One region of the Thermacetogenium phaeum DSM 12270 genome, then DNA from elsewhere that is predicted to be linked to it. Evidence: riboswitches for the same ligand, from Rfam matches in the RefSeq annotation. Region 1 holds a riboswitch; each other region holds the start of a gene.
The links. A riboswitch is a leader RNA that binds a small molecule or an ion and turns the genes downstream of it on or off. The one in region 1 is predicted to bind cobalamin.

Region 2: another riboswitch for cobalamin. It lies ahead of TPH_RS01725 (ATP-binding protein); the one in region 1 lies ahead of thiC (phosphomethylpyrimidine synthase ThiC).
Region 3: another riboswitch for cobalamin. It lies ahead of cobT (nicotinate-nucleotide--dimethylbenzimidazole phosphoribosyltransferase); the one in region 1 lies ahead of thiC (phosphomethylpyrimidine synthase ThiC).
Region 4: another riboswitch for cobalamin. It lies ahead of cbiB (adenosylcobinamide-phosphate synthase CbiB); the one in region 1 lies ahead of thiC (phosphomethylpyrimidine synthase ThiC).

Annotation. Positions count from the first base shown of each region.
Region 1 is NC_018870.1:2,262,496-2,266,545, reverse strand. It holds gene TPH_RS11075 (cell wall hydrolase) at 1-195, shown strand, start outside; gene ypeB (germination protein YpeB) at 217-1,572, shown strand; cobalamin riboswitch at 1,633-1,817, shown strand; gene thiC (phosphomethylpyrimidine synthase ThiC) at 1,963-3,261, shown strand; gene bzaB (B12 lower ligand biosynthesis ThiC-like protein BzaB) at 3,275-4,050, shown strand, end outside.
Region 2 is NC_018870.1:341,607-345,656, reverse strand. It holds gene TPH_RS01730 (magnesium chelatase subunit D family protein) at 1-662, opposite strand, end outside; gene TPH_RS01725 (ATP-binding protein) at 670-1,710, opposite strand; cobalamin riboswitch at 2,039-2,229, opposite strand; gene TPH_RS01715 (Rpn family recombination-promoting nuclease/putative transposase) at 2,896-3,906, opposite strand.
Region 3 is NC_018870.1:1,262,618-1,266,667, reverse strand. It holds gene TPH_RS06250 (cation diffusion facilitator family transporter) at 1-123, opposite strand, end outside; gene cobT (nicotinate-nucleotide--dimethylbenzimidazole phosphoribosyltransferase) at 356-1,411, opposite strand; cobalamin riboswitch at 1,645-1,830, opposite strand; gene secF (protein translocase subunit SecF) at 1,895-2,752, opposite strand; gene secD (protein translocase subunit SecD) at 2,770-4,050, opposite strand, start outside.
Region 4 is NC_018870.1:531,071-535,120, forward strand. It holds gene TPH_RS02600 (methyl-accepting chemotaxis protein) at 1-1,988, shown strand, start outside; cobalamin riboswitch at 2,249-2,510, shown strand; gene cbiB (adenosylcobinamide-phosphate synthase CbiB) at 2,615-3,610, shown strand; gene TPH_RS02610 (GHMP family kinase ATP-binding protein) at 3,607-4,050, shown strand, end outside.

The DNA.
Region 1 (4,050 bases):
GAATCGGTTTCCAACGGCCTGATCTGGCAGGTTCCTCCTTCGGAGGAAGCGTATCGGGCGGCGAATGACGCCTTGAACGGGATGGACCCCACATACGGTGCCCTGTTCTTCTGGAACCCGTCCAAGCCGGTAAACCCCTGGGTCTGGACCAGGCAGATCGTCACTCAGATCGGGAATCACGTATTTGCCATTTAAAGTACAGGGAGGGATGGTAAGATGACCAGGCGTTTGACAGCGGCAATTGTGGCTCTGGCAGTACTCTGGGGAGTGACGGCTTTTTGGGGCGTTACTCAGGTGCAGGCGCGGCGCAGGGCGGAAACATTGCTGGTAAACAAGTACAACCGGGCCTTTTACGAATCGCTGCAGCGCAGCAAGAATGTGGAGGCTCTTCTCTCGAAGGGACTGGCCACAGCTTCACCGGAGCATATGGACACCCTGTTCTCCGACCTCTGGTACAATGCCAATGCCGCCCAGGAGAACCTGCTCCAGCTGCCGCTTTCTCATCAGGTTGTGGCCCGGACGGCCAAATTTTTAACGCAGGTCGGGGATTATGCCTATTCGATAACGAAGCGCGATCAGGGGGAAAAATTCAGCGAGCAGGATCGTCAGACCATGCGCCAGCTCTATGAAAGGGCGCGCTCGTTGAACCGCGAGCTGGCTACCGTGGAGCGCCAGGCCGCCGACGGGCGCTTCCGATGGACGGAGGTGCGGGAGGGGCTGGGCCGGGTATTTCCCAGGGGAACCCTGGCGACTGCAGACACCAGCTTCCGCAGGGTGGACAGCCAGCTGCAGGAGCTTCCGGTTCTGATTTATGACGGTCCCTTTTCCGACCACCTCGAACGGGCTGAGCCCCTCGGGCTGACGGGAGATACCGTGACCGAAGCCCAGGCCCGGAAGATTGCCAGGCGTTTTATTGACTTCAAGGGTGCCGAAGTTACCGGTGTCAAAAGCACCGGGACGGTAAAAGGGAAAATACCGGCCTACAGCTTTGAGTTCAGCACCGACGGGCGGCAGGAAAACGTGATCACCGCCAACGTTGCCAAAAAGGGAGGCCATGTGGTGTATTACATCAACCCCCGTTCGGTTGAATCTACTAAGATCGACGATCAGAAAGGACTGGCTCTGGCGCAGGAGTTCCTGAAGTCCCGGGGAATCGAGGACATGGTGCCCACCTACACCTTGAGGAGGCAGAATATCCTGACCGTTTCCTTTGCCTACCGGCAGGGGGATGTGATCGTCTATCCCGATCTGATCAAGGTGCAGGTGGCCCTGGACAACGGGCAGATCCTGGGTTACGATGCCCTTGGCTTTCTCATGTCCCACCACCGGCGCGACCTGCCCGAGCCGGCTCTGACGGCGGACGAAGCGCGCCAGAAGCTCAACCCGCAGCTCAAGGTGCTGGCGGAACGGATGGCCGTCGTCCCTACGTCCGGGAAGCATGAGGTGCTGACCTACGAATTCAAGGCGGAAATGGATGGTGAAACCTTCCTGGTTTATGTTAATGCACAAACCGGCCAGGAGGAGCACATCTTCAAGCTGCTGAAGACGCCAGCGGGGACGCTGGTGCTGTAGCCATCATTTGCAATCAGGGCTTGACAGATTTATCTTATGGATTATAATAATTTAAAAAATTTCATAGCAAATTTTTCAGGTGCCCTTAAAGGGAGAATAGGGAACCGGGTGAGATTCCCGGACGGACCCGCCACTGTAAGCAGATACAAACCCGGCGGAACCACTGGTATGGCCTACCATGCCGGGAAGGGCCGGGGGAGGTTAAGCTGCGAAGTCAGGAGACCTGCCTGAAAAATCTTAATCCTACCTCGAGGTGGGGTAGTGTTAAGCGGGATGATGGCAAAATCCACGCTGAAATCAGTGTGGATTTTTTATTTTAAGGTGAGCTTGCCCCAGTGGGGGAACTGTGGGTTGAGCTGCGCGTAAAAACAAAAGGAGGACGGTGGTTCTATGACTCTATTGGAAACTGCTTTGCAGGGCAGGATTACAGATGAGATGGAGCAGGTTGCTTTGCAGGAGGGGGTCGCCCCGGAATTTGTCAGGAAGGGGGTGGCCGAGGGGACAATTGTTATTCTTGGCGGCAACCGCAACCGGAATGTCCGGCCGGTGGGTGTAGGCAAGGGATTGAGGACCAAGGTGAGCGCTAGTATCGGCCTCTACGGTGAGGAGAGCAGCATTGACCTCGAGGTTGCAAAAATCCGTATTGCTGAAGAGGCCGGCACGGACACGATCATGGACTTGAGTGTAAGCGGTGATATCGACCAGATGCTTCAGAAAACTTTGGATGTTGCTTCAACTCCTGTGGGCACTCTTCCTCTTTACCAGGCCCTGGCGGAGGCCAGCAGAAAATTTGGGTCTTCGGTGCAGATGGATGTTGAGTTATTGTTTGAGGTAATTGAGCGTCATGCTGCTGCAGGTGTGGGTTTTCTCGCCCTGCACTGCGGTTTGACGATGGGTATTGTGGAGCGGGCCAAAAGGGCAGGAAGGCTGGATCCCCTGGTCAGCTACGGGGGGGCCCACCTCAGCGGCTGGATGGTGGCCAACAACAGGGAGAATCCTCTCTACGAAAATTTTGATCGGGTTCTGGATATTGCCAGAAAGTACGATGTTGTATTGAGTCTTGCGGATGGGATGAGGCCGGGATGTCTGGCAGACGCCATGGATGCCGCCCAGGTTGATGAGATGACGATTTTTGGGGAACTTGTCAGGAAGTCCCGGAATAACGGTGTTCAGGTAATGGTAAAAGGGCCAGGTCATCTACCTCTGCATAAAGTTAAGGAGACTGTGGTCTTGGAGAAGAACCTCTGTCACGGAGCGCCGTATTTTGTCTTCGGCCCACTGGTTACCGACATCGCCGTTGGCTACGACCAGATCAATGCGGCTATCGGCGGTGCTCTCAGTGCCTGGGCGAGGGCGGATTTCCTCTGTTATGTGACCTCTGCTGAGCATGTGGGGATTCCGGACCGGGAGCAAGTGCGGGAGGGCGTGATTGCTGCCAGGATAGCCGCCCACGCCGGAGATGTGGCCAAAGGGCTGCCGGGTGCCCGGGAATGGGATTTTCAGCTATCCATGGCGCGTAAGGATCTGGACTGGGAACGGCAAATGGAACTCGCCCTTGACCCTGAGCGTGCCAGAAAAGTGAAGAATGCCAGAAGGGGAAGGGGAGAATCCGGCTGTGCCATGTGTGGCAGGTACTGTGCGATGGAGATAGTTTCGAAATATTTGAGAACGAAAAGGCATGTTTGTTAAGGGAGGGGTAGTGATGACTCAGGTTCAGCACGCTCGTATGGGCAGGGTTACTCCGGAGATGGAGGCTGTTGCCGCTGCGGAAGGTCTCCCTGTGGAGGAAATTATGCAGGGGGTGGCCGAAGGAACGATTGTGATCCCCAAAAATATACGGCGTAAGAAGATCAGGTTATGCGGTATCGGCAAAGGGCTGCGTGTCAAAGTAAACGCTTTGATCGGCACTTCCACCGACTGGAATGACCCGGAGATGGAGTTGCGCAAGATCGCGGCTGCGGAGGCAGCCGGGTGTGATTCCTTCATGGATTTGAGCACAGGCGGGGATATCGACGCGATGAGAAAGAAAACACTCACCAATGCCGGTGTTCCGGTAGGGTGTGTGCCCATCTATCAGGCGGGTATAGAGGCCATCGAACGGCACGGTAGTGTTGTGGGCATGACCCCCGATGACATGTTTGCAGTTATTGAAAAACAAGCAGCAGATGGCATCGATTTTATGGCGGTGCACAGCGCTCTGAATTTTGAAATCCTGGAATGCCTTCAGCAGAACGGCAGGGTGACCGATATCGTCAGCAGGGGAGGCGCATTCCTGACCGGATGGATGCTTCATAATCAGAAGGAGAATCCCCTTTATGAACAGTTTGACAGGCTGCTGGAGATCCTGCTCAGATATGACGTGACCTTGAGCATCGGGGACGCCATCCGCCCCGGTTCTATTGCTGATTCCCTTGATGCCGCCCAGATGAAGGGATTAATTGTTGCCGGGGAACTGGTGGCCCGGGCACTGGAGGCGGG
Region 2 (4,050 bases), 1.0 Mb from region 1:
TGCACCCTTTCCAGCCTCTCACGCGCCTGAGCGATGCTTGCCCTGATCTCTTCGCTTTCCTTCTGCCACTTTTTCACATAGCCCGCCGGGTCCCTTTCATACTCAAGCCTCCTTTTGATGACATCCTTCCTTAAGGCCAGATCCTCCAGTCCCTTGACTTCGACATAAAGCCCAAACCTGTCGAGTAACTGCGGCCGCAGCATCCCCTCCTCGGGGTTCATGGTTCCCACCAACACAAATCTTGACGGATGGCTGTAAGATATCCCCTCCCGCTCAACCCGATTGACCCCTGAAGCAGACACTTCCAGGATGCAATTGACTATATTCTCGGGCAACAGGTTAACTTCATCGACATAAAGGATGTTCCCGTCGGCTTTCTGGAAGATCCCCGGTTCGAAGGCCTTCTTCCCTTCCTTGACCGCTCTCTCCAGATCCAGGGTCCCCACCAAGCAGTCTTCGGTCACATTGAGCGGGAGTTCCACCACTTTTATCCCGGGCAACAAAGCTGCCAGCCCCCGGACAAGGGTGGACTTGGCGGTTCCCTTCTCTCCGGAGATCAGCACCCCACCGATCGACGGGTTGACTGCATTCCAGATCAGAGCCTTTTTGACAGCATCCTGCCCTTCCACAGCAGCGAACGGAAAGACCAAGTTGTGTCCCACCTGAGATTCACCCTCTCGCGCTACTGTAAATCATTTCCTCGACCTTGGAGAAGTCGATGATACCCTCCTCAAAGGGTTTCCTCCTCATCCTGTGCGGCAATACCAGTGAGGCGGCTTTGAGCATATCCTCAAAGGTAACACTCTCCCGATTATTGAATGCCGCAATAGTGATTGCCGCCTTGATCATGTAGATATCGGCTCTGTGGCCGTCAACATCCATGGCAATCGATATCTTGGCAGCTATTTCCAGCATCTCATCGCTGCACGACACCTCCGGCAGGCGCAATTTTGCCGCTTCAATCCGGTGGCTGAGCTCCTGCTGCGCCTCTTGGTACGCTGTAGCGAAAGACTCCGGATCCTGTTCGTACTGGAGTCTCCTTTTGATCACCTCGGCCCGGGTAACCGGATCCTTCTCCCCGGTCACATCCACCACCAGACCGAATCTGTCCAAAAGCTGTGGCCGCAAATCACCCTCCTCGGGATTCATCGTCCCCACCAGAACAAATCTTGAGGGGTGGCTGTAGGAGATCCCCTCCCTCTCGATGGCATTGACCCCCATGGCGGCAGCGTCAAGCAGAAGATCCACAACATGATCCTCCAGCAAGTTCACTTCATCGACATAGAGGATATTGCGATTGGCCTGGGCCAGGATCCCCGGTTCAAACCTCTTCTCTCCTGTTTTGATGGCATGTTCGATGTCCAGCGTGCCGACTACCCTATCCTCGGTGGCGCTGATCGGCAGCTCCACAACCCTCATCTTCGATTTCCTTACTGCCAGTCTTCCTTCCTTGCGCTTCCTCTCCCGGCAGGTATCACACATGGCGCTTTCGTCATCGGGATCACACCCAAACATACAATCCGCCACCTGCTTCCTTTCCGGCAGCAACTCGGCCAGAGCGCGCACTGCTGTGGATTTGGCCGTCCCCTTTTCACCCCTGATCAATACACCGCCCAGCAGAGGATTGATCACATTTAGAATAAGGGCTTCCTTCATCCGCTCCTGGCCAACAATGGCGGTAAATGGAAAACACCTTTTTGTGCCGTCCATGGTTACATCTCCTCCAATGCTGCTCCCAATTTATAATCGGGCATCTTTCTGCCAGCCGCTCTCGCTCTTTCGGTTCAGACAAGGCCTCTTTGCCGACTCCTGCCAGTTCAGCCGCACCTTCCAGTGCGGGTTGCCAGATTACCCAGCGTGCCTGGCAGGCCTCCCCGGGTAAGAGCGTTGACTTTTCCTCCATCTACCCGCCGCATAGACTGTCACCCATAAGCCTCCGCCCATGCCGGGCGCACATAAATAAATCCCGGCCTCCATGGGCCGGGATCGCAATTCAACCATAATTAAACAGCCAGCTTGGACCTCTGGATGGGAGGCGCTCAAGTCGAAACTCCAGGCAGGTCTACTGGCTCATAGCTCATCGCTGGCTTCCACCTTCCCAGATATCACTATCCAGTGGTTTTTTGGAGCAGCTCGCTATTCACAGTGGCCCCACCGCTCAGGACTTTCACCTGATTCCCTATTCTCCCCGGCTGCTCACACCGGGGCACCTGGAGCCTTATTTAATTATTTAATTGTGTGATACCACTTCAGAAATAGCGATTTAGTCGTCCAGGCAAGTGCACCTCTAATAGGCTGACAGCCAAAAAGAACACTAAATATCGGCTTTCCATGAACTCAAATGGACTTTTTGCAGCAGTACTTATTTGTTATTTATCATTTGTATTATATACATCTCCGGTTTTGTTATCAAGAGGTACAGGTTACTACGGGTAATTCATAGGCAGCATCAACTACAAGATGAAGCTTATAGCCAAACCACGAAACTACTTTCTCCCACAGTGTGAACATACAGCATATCTTCCGCCATACGAGCTACAGATCCTCCAGGTCTCTAAATAGCGCTGTCTTTGCCTTTTGGATCTCTTCGTCGGCAATGTCGCCGCTCCGCACGCTGCCAAACAGAGAGGGTTTGGCTTTCTTTTGGCCGGTCCTCGCAGCTATGTTATGAAGGATGTCCCGCTTGCCTCTTTTAAACGTTCCACGTTCGGCGTTCTGCGTTCGAGGTTGAGGGTTCGATGTGCCGCTTTTCTTTTCTCGGGGAGCTGTAAGTTGGTTCACCTGCCAGGCTTCGATGTCAAATCGATTAAGGCGTAGGCTTCGGGGAAGAAGAGCTGTTATTTCCGCTGACCGGGAACCTGCCTGCCCTAGGGAATATAATTCTTCAAGATACACTTACTGAATGAACCTGCTCAGCTCCTCCCAGATGATGCTCCGGGCTTCTTCCAAGGAGCCGACGACAAACAGCCGGTCCAGCACCCGGTCCAGCGCATCCATGTCGGTCAGTTGCGGCACCTTTTCCTGTATGGCCGCAGAATCCGCTCCAAACCTGCAAGCCAGGTACCTGCATATGACCTCCTGCTTGGCTTTAATTTTACCTTCCACAAGGCCTTCCGCAAGGCCTTCCGCACGGCCTTCGGCACGACCTTCGGCACGTCCTTCCGCAAGGCCTTCCGCACGGCCCTTTTCATGCCAGCTGGTGGTTATTTGCATAATGGCATCAACCTCCTTTTTGTCCATTTTACCCAATTCCCGGTAAAGTTGTTCTTCTTCCTCGCGGTCCAGCTTCAGGTAGGTCTCGAAAAAGGCGGCCAGCAACTCCATCCGCGCCGGGTCCAGCTTCATCCGGGCCAGCATGCGCAGGAATTCCAGCTTTACTCGAACCCTTTCTCCCGGCCTGAAGCCCATTTTGCTTAACAGCGCCGCTGCTACCGGATTATCACTATGAATGTACTCCCGCCAGTCAAGTTTCTTTAACTCCAGCTTGTAAAACCGGAAATTTAGAACATCCAGGAAGGGAAAGACAATCTCGAAGCTGTCCGGTTCATCCCGTACCCGGTCGTAGCCAAATACGGCCACCGGCAATATCTTCCGCCGGTGCTTCTCGTATAACCGGCTGAAGTAAACGAACATCCGCTCGTTAAAGTTCTTTTGGACGTACGATTGCGGTTCAATGTGTACCAGAATCAAACCGGGCTGGCCCTTAAGCCTTGTTTCCACCAGAATGTCCACTTCATGTCTTTCACCGGCTGCAACGTCGGTGAAGATTTCTTGCTGGAGAAATCTGATCTGGGTCAGGTCAATGGAACGAGCAGCTTCCGGAAAGAACAACTCCATGAACTCGGCGAAAAAGCTCTCCAAAAGTTCTTTGAACAAACGATCATGGTCAATTTGATTTTCTGTCATCTGACGGTTCTCCCGTTAAATCGTTGTAACGAGCACACCCGGTCTTTTCAGTTTTCGTGACACTTTAAGTATACCAGGGTTTTTGCCGGCAAACAATTTTCCCTGACCAGTTTCTTCAAGATAATGCAACAGTTTGGCGAAATC
Region 3 (4,050 bases), 1.0 Mb from region 1:
TCCGGAATGGATCGCCTCGGAAAGAACACTGACAGAGTTTATAGCCACCCCTACAGCCAACTTGAAGACTACAAGGACGGTGTTCGAAAGAACCGAAAGCCTGGCTACCTCTACTTTTTTCAATTGTCAGTACCTCCCGGTCGTTTATATATGCGTTTATATAATAATAAAAAGGAACTTCACCAGGGTTTTTAACTTGATGAAGTCCCACGGGATATCTGTGCGAACCCGCTGTCCGTAAAGACCCGGCACAGGCAACGGCCCAGCCTGACATTGTCATAAAGATATTATCATAACGGGCAACAGCAGGCAATTAAATGATAATTGATATCAAAGATAACTCTCTATATCCAGCTCAATGCAAACCCTCGTCGCTAACCCCCGCTTCTTCGAATGTGGCCATTTCTCTGACGATCTTCAAGGCGGCGTCAATTATAGTAAAGGCGAGGGCGGCTCCCGTTCCTTCTCCGAGCCTCATTCTCATATGAAGCATGGGCTCGACTCCAAGCCAGGTAAGCATGATTCTGTGCCCTGGTTCCTCGGATAGGTGAGAGGCGATCATATAATCCACCGCCCGGGGCGCCAATGAACGGGCGATCATGGCAGCAGCACCGGAGATGAAACCGTCGATCACGACCGGAACCCGGGAAGCGGCAGCCCCGAGGATCACCCCGGCCAGGCCGCCGATCTCAAAGCCGCCCACCTTCGCCAGCACATCCAAGCCGTCCCGGGGATCCGGAGTGTTCACTGCAAGCGCCTTCTCTATCAACTGGGCCTTGCGCTGCACACCTTCGGGATTCAGACCCGTTCCCTTCCCCGTCAGAAGAGGCACGGGGAAACCTGTAAATGCCGCCAGGATGGCGGTGCTCGGCGTCGTATTGCCGATACCCATATCCCCCGTGGCCAGCAGCTGGGTGCCCCCCCTGATCTCCTCTGTGGCAATTTCGATCCCCGCCTCTACAGCGGCACGCGCCTGCTCTCTGGTCATAGCAGGCCCCTCAGCGATATTATTTGTACCGGGCCCAATGCGTCGTACGACCAGGCGCGGGTCGTCGACAACTTTGGCCATTCCCATATCGACACAAACCACCCGGGCACCGGCATGCCTTGTTAACACATTAATGGCAGCCCCTCCGTTAAGGAAGCCCCTCACCATTTGCGGTGTTACCTCCTGGGAAGCAGCGCTGACTCCCTCTCTGGCTATCCCGTGATCCCCCGCCATGGTTATCACCGCCTTTTTCTCCAACCAGGGCATTGTTTCCCCGGTGATGCCGGCTATTTTAATCGCCACATCTTCCAGCATTCCCAGGCTGCCCATAGGCTTAATCAAGGCATCCTGGCGCCGACGCGCCCTTGCCTGAGCCTCCTTATCAAGCTCCCCAATTTTTGCAATTGTTTCTTCAAACAACAATTCGATCAGACCCCCTACATTTTTATATTCATTACCGTGCTTCCGGTAGCACGGATTAGCGGCCGGTGATAATGTATCTCTTACCCCTCCGTTACCGGTGACGACCTTGCCTGCGAGTTGTCTTCACAGAGGCTGGTCGGCATGGTATTTCAACCCACAGGCCGGCAAACATGCCGGGCGCACACCAAAAAGTCCCCAGCCACTAATGGCTGGGGACTTTACCATCATCCCTCAGAGAGCCCTGTCGGCAGGCAGGTCTCCTGGCTCCAGGTCATCCATCAACCGCGCCTTCCCGCCCCGGTGTTCCGTGGCAGTGGCCTCCCGCGGCCTGTCCCTGGTTACAGTGGCGGGTCCGCTCAGGACTTACACCTGATTCCCTATTCTCCCGTAACACGGGCACCTGCCAACGTAAAAACTGATTTAATTGTCACCGTTCGTGTCAATTATACCGATGTTTAACAGATAATTCAAGAACAAAAAAAATCAAACACCTTCTCCCCTTAAGCGCCGGTAGTCATACCAGAGCGGGCTGGCTACAAAGATCGATGAATAACACCCGGCCGTCACCCCGATCAGCAGGACAATCATAAAGGTTCTGATGGTCACTCCCCCGAAGAAAATCAGAGCCACCAGACAGAAAAGCACAGCCAGGACGGTGTTGATCGATCGGGCCAAGGTCTGAATGATGCTTTTATGAAAAATCTCATCCAGAAGCTCCCCTTTCTTGCGTTTCTTCAGGTTCTCGCGGATACGGTCAAAAACGACTATGGTATCGTTAATCGAATACCCAACAATCGTCAACAGAGCAGCGATAAACGACCCGTCAACCTCTAATCCCAGAATACTTGTTAATCCCACCGTCACCAGGATATCATGAAAAAGAGCAGAAACAGCTGCCAGCCCCGACAGGAACTCAAAGCGGATGGTAATGTAAACGATCATCAGAGCGAAAGCTATGGCGAGAGCTAAAAGGGCTTTGTTGCGCAATTCCTTTCCGATGGTCGGCCCCACATTCTCGTTGCGCAGCAGCTCGTAACTGCCGAACTTTTCTCGAAGAGCCTGCAAGAGAGAACCGCTCTCCTTCTGAGAGAGGTCCCGGGCTCGGATAATGATGATATTCCCGGCGGCAGTCTGCACATTCGCCTTCTCAACGCCAACGTCCTCTAAAACCGGAAGGACATCCCCTGACTCCACCGCCTTTTTAAATTTGAGTTCGATATAACTGCCTCCTCGAAAATCAATCCCCAGGTTGAGGCCTTTTACGGCTAAGGAGATCAAACCGGGTACGATAACCAACAGCGATATCAGATACCAGTACTTCCTCAACTTGATCAGATTCACTTCAAAGCCCTCCTCCTTTAAACCCCATAGGCCTTCGGATTAACTACCAACCGCGACCGCGCCACCAGATGCAGTACGAATCGGGTAAAGGTGATCGCAGTAAACATGCTCACCAGGATACCGATGCTCAAAGTTATCGCAAATCCTCTGATGGGACCGCTCCCCAGGTAATAAAGGACTCCTGCAGCAATCAATGTCGTCACATTGGCATCCAAAATCGCCCGGAAGGCATTATAGAAGCCCGCATCGATGGCAGAACGCAGGGTTTTTCCGGCCCGCAACTCCTCCTTTAACCTTTCGTAAATAATAATGTTGGAGTCAACCGCCATTCCGATGGAGAGAATGAAACCGGCAATGCCCGGCAAGGTTAAAGTCGCTTTGAACAGGAGAAAAACAGAGATGACGATCAATCCATAAACGATCAGGGAAAGGTTGGCAATTACGCCCGGCCAGCGGTAGTACAAAATCATAAAGATGAATATCAAAGCAACGCCGATGATTCCGGCCTTCAGGCTCCGCTCCAGGGATTCCTTCCCCAGGGTCGGGCCGACGCTCCTCTTTTCCAAAAGCTTCACATTAACGGGAAGGGCTCCGGAGCGCAGCAAAATGGCTTCCTTCTGAGCCTCCTCCAGTGTCTCGTACCCGCCGCTGATGACGGCATTACCATCAGGAATGGGATCCCTCACCACCGGGGCGGTCAAAAGCCTTTCATCCAGGTAGATGGCAATCCTCCTGCCCACATTGGCGGTCGTCACCTCACTAAAAATCCTGGCACCTTCCTTATCGAATTTCAAAACAACTTCCGGTTCGTTATTATTAGGGTTTAACTGAGCACGGGCATCGCTCAGGTATCTTCCGGTCAGGACTGTCTTTCCATCCTCTGTCTTGAATTCCAGCTTGGCCATTCGGCCGAGCATCTCCACAGCTTCTTCCGGATCTTTGACGCCGGGCAACTCGACAATCACCCTGTCGCTGCCCTGCTTCTGGATCAGGGGTTCTGTCAGCCCGTAAGCATTGACCCTATTGTTAAAAATGGCGATCAGCCTATCAATCGAGTCAGCGGTAACCGGCGCCTCTTTGGTCGGGACTGCCTGATAAACGACATGCACACCACCGCGCAGGTCAAGCCCCAGGTGTTTCTGCAGTTGCCCGGCAAGGGGCTTGATTGAAAAGACAGCGACGCACAAAATCGCTCCTACAAGCAGAAAAAAAAGCGTTGACACCCCCCAGTTGATTCCGGCATTCTTCTCCTTTTTTCCTGTTACGGAAACTGCCTGCTGCTTCTCTGCGATCTTTTT
Region 4 (4,050 bases), 1.2 Mb from region 1:
TTTTGTTCGGGCTGGTTGTTCTAATCGGGTGCCTTGTCCTGTCGTTGATGAGTGAGAGGCGCACAGAGCAAGCTCTGGAAATAGAGGCTAAGGACGCCATGCTCAAAGTGGCTAAGCAGGCCGCTGAGACCCAGGACAGCAGGATCCAGGCGCGGCTTTGCCTGGTGAAAAGCGTTGCCGCCCAAGATGTTATCCGCGGCAGGTGGGGTGAACGCGAAGCAAAACTGGATGAAAAAATGGCAGCCCTTCGCAGCGAAATGCAAACTGCAGCTGAACTCGGCTTCAAACAGTTCGGCATTGCCGACAGGGATGGGAACACATTCTTTTCCGACGGCGGCAAGGCCAACATCGCCGATCGGGAATACTTTAAGATTGCCCTTAGTGGAGAGACTGCCGTCTCCAGCACGATCGTCAGCAGAGATGATGATTCCGTAGTATTCGCCTATGCAGCACCGATACGCCACTATGCCACCAACGAGATAACCGGTGTACTGGTCGGTCTGGTGGACGCCACCATGTTCAGCAACTTGGTGGCCGACGTTACTTACGCCCGTACCGGTTATGCCTTTGCTGTTGACGGCAACGGCAAGACCATTGCCCATAAGGACATTGAGAGGGTATTGTCCCAGGAAAACCTGATTGAGCAGGCGGGGTCCGACAATTCTCTCCTGGCAGAGGCAGTCTCAAGGATGGCGAGGGGGGAGGAAGGGGTCAGCACATATACATTCCAGGGTCAGGAAAGGATCATGGCCTATGCACCGGTTAAAAGTACCGGCTGGTCACTGGCGGTCACCGCCCCTGCAGCCGAGGTGCTGGAAGAAGTGTCCAGCCTTAAGCATTCACTGCTGACTTTATCTGTGGTAATAATAATCATTGCTCTCTTGCTGACTTACGTAATGGCAAGAACCATTGCCACTCCTCTGATCGTGGTAGAGAAACATCTGGGGCACATAGCGGGTGGTGACTTCACGCAGCTTGTGCCGGAGAAGTTTCTCAATATGAAGGACGAGATAGGGAAGCTGGCCCGGGCGGTGGATGGGATACAGGCCGGCATCAGGCCGCTTTTATCGGACCTCAAAGATAGCGCCAAAATCCTGTCCGGCAATTCAGAAAATCTAAGCGCTGCCTCAGAAGAGATCGCCTCCTCCTCCAGTGAAGCGGCCAAAGCCATTGAGCAGGTGGCTGCAGGTGCCTCAGAACAGGCGGAGCATCTGCAGGAGATCCTCAAGCTTACAGAAAACATAGCCCATCATCTGGAGAACGTAGAAAACGAACTCGGCAACGTCAAGGACGGCAGCGAAGAGGCCTCCAGGCTGGCCGGAGTGGGCAAGAAAGAGTTGGACGTTCTTATCGCCTCCATCAACGGCGTGCATGAAGCCTTCAAAGGTGTCGTCGAGAAGCTGACCGTCTTAAGCAACTCCGTCAATCAGGTCGGTGAAATACTGGAAGTGATCAACAGTATAGCCGACCAGACGAATCTCCTGGCCTTGAACGCCGCCATTGAAGCGGCGCGTGCCGGGGAAGCCGGCCGCGGTTTCGCCGTTGTGGCGGAGGAGGTCCGTAAGCTGGCCGAAGAATCCCGCGCTTCTTCAGAAAAGATCAAGGGCCTGCTGGGCACCATTGCGGCTGAGACAAATGAAGTGGTGAACACGTCGGAGAGCGTCGACAAACAGGTTGTCGAGCAATTGGAGAGTGTGAACAACACGGTCAGGTCCTTTGATGATATCCTGGCTTCGGTTGCGGCAATAATGCCGAAGATCGAAGAAACTTACCGCCATATGGACTTGACCCTCAGGGCCAAGGACACGATACTGGATCGAGTTCAGAGCATCAGTGCGGTATCAGAGGAGACATCGGCTTCGGCCCAGCAGATATCGGCCTCGGCTGAAGAACTGTCGGCTTCCACCGAAGAGATAGCGGCTAACGCCCAGGAAGTATTAAAAGTGGCCAAAAACCTGGAAGAGCAGGTGGAGCGCTTTAAGATATGAGAATAGAATCGCAATTTTTTCGGGTGAATGGCCGTTAAATCACCGAAGTGCCCATGATTCTGGGGTCGGTCAGCAGTCTCCCTCCTGGATTTGGTGAGGGTGAATTTTGCCTCGTTGCCCTTTTTTGACTGCTGTGATAATATTATCAATCCTGTTGTTGCGGTGGTAAGAGAAGCGGGATGGAAGCGGCTACAAAAAAATTTTTTCTAGCCTGGCAGGAGAATTGTTTGGGCACGGCAAAATAAATAAATAAAAAGGAATAAATCCATATCCGGACAGGTGGCCTTTAGCAATAAAGGCTGAAAAGGGAAACCGGTGCGAATCCGGTGCGATCGCGTCACTGTGAGGGGAAGCCCCCCTGCAAGGTGCCACTGTCCGACACTTGATATCCCGCGGAGGGCCGGAGCCGGCTCAAGAAGGCATCCGCTCCCGACTGCAGAAGGGGATATTGGGTGCTGGATGGGAAGGCGCAGGGTGGGAATGCACCCGAGCCAGGAAACCTGCCTGTACCGGGGACACCGATGTCCTACGCTAGATAGGGAGGTTGTCCGCTTGCTCACCCGTTTTTGGTGGCTGCAGCCCCGGTCTTGTGTAGGCCGGGGTTTTCAATTTGGGGTTGTGGTGGCATGTTCGGAATAACGGCTGGAGGAACGCTTCTGCTGGCAGTTGGGCTGGATCTCTTGATCGGTGACCCGGAGAGCCGGTTCCACCCGGTGGCCCTGCTGGGAAAAGCGATCGCCGGATTGGAGGGTCTTCTGTATAGGGATGCCGCTTCTAGCGCTAGCCGGCGCCTGGCGGGTGCCGTTCTCGTTCTGGTCAGCGCTGCGCCTGTTTGCATCATCAGCTCACTTTTGCTGGCCCTTCTGGAGAGAGAGAGCCCGCTTCTGGCGGCGGCAGCAGGAGGGTTTTTCCTCTGGAGCACCATTGGAGCGAACAGCCTGAAGCGGGAGGCCCGCCGGGTTCTGGAATTTCTTCAGGATGGCGATCTCCAAGCGGCGCGGGAGCGGCTGGGGCTGATCGTGGGCAGGGATACGGAGCACCTGGATGAGGGGGAGATCACCAGGGCTACAGTGGAAACCGTGGCGGAGAACATTTCCGACGGGGTTATCGCTCCCCTCTTCTACTTCGCCGTCGGTGGGGTTCCCCTGGCCTTGACCTACCGGGTGATCAATACTCTGGATTCCATGGTGGGCTACCGAAACGAGAGGTACCGGGAATTCGGCTGGTTTGCCGCCAGGCTGGACGATGTTGCCAATTTCCTCCCCGCCCGCCTTACCGTACTTCTTCTGGTGGCCGGTGCTTTTCTCCTCGGTTACGACTGGCGCCGCGCCCTGTCCGTCACCTGGAGGGACGGGAGGAAACACGCAAGCCCCAACAGTGGCTATCCGGAAGCGGCGGTGGCAGGCGCCCTGGGCATCCGGCTGGGAGGCCTCAATTACTATCAGGGTATCCCCTCGCTAAGAGCGCATCTGGGGGATCCCCTGCAGCCTCTGGAGAGGTCTCAGATCGCTGCAGCCGTAAGGCTGGTCGACGCTGTGCTGTTCCTGTTTCTGTTCCTCTATTATGCCCTCTTCCTGCTTGCCGGCGGAAGCAACATCTTTCCCGGAGGGGGTTGGCGATGATCTTGCAGGGAACTGCCCTGATGCCGGGTTCCTGCGGGGAGCTGGTGCAGGGTACGCTACAAGGGGTTAATTTCCTGGTGACCTGTCCGGTCAACTGGTTCAGCAGGGTTACCGTTCATGTCGGCCCCTCGCTCAGGGATGCTTATCCGGCAGGGCGCTCGAAAACGGCACGGGCGGTGCGGAAGCTGCTCGACTGGTGTGGCTGCGAGGATTTCGGGGCGGTGATTGAGGTTGCCTCCACTATCCCTGTGGGCAAAGGGATGGCCAGCAGCACCGCCGACCTGGCTGCCGGCTGTTATGCCGTGGCAGCGGCCCTGGGGATCCGGCCGGATCCAGCTTTAATAGCCCGGATTGCCCTCTCCATCGAGCCCTCCGACGGGACGTTCCTGCCCGGCATCGCTCTCTTTGACCACGTCAGGGGGCGGCTTCGTGAGGGGCTG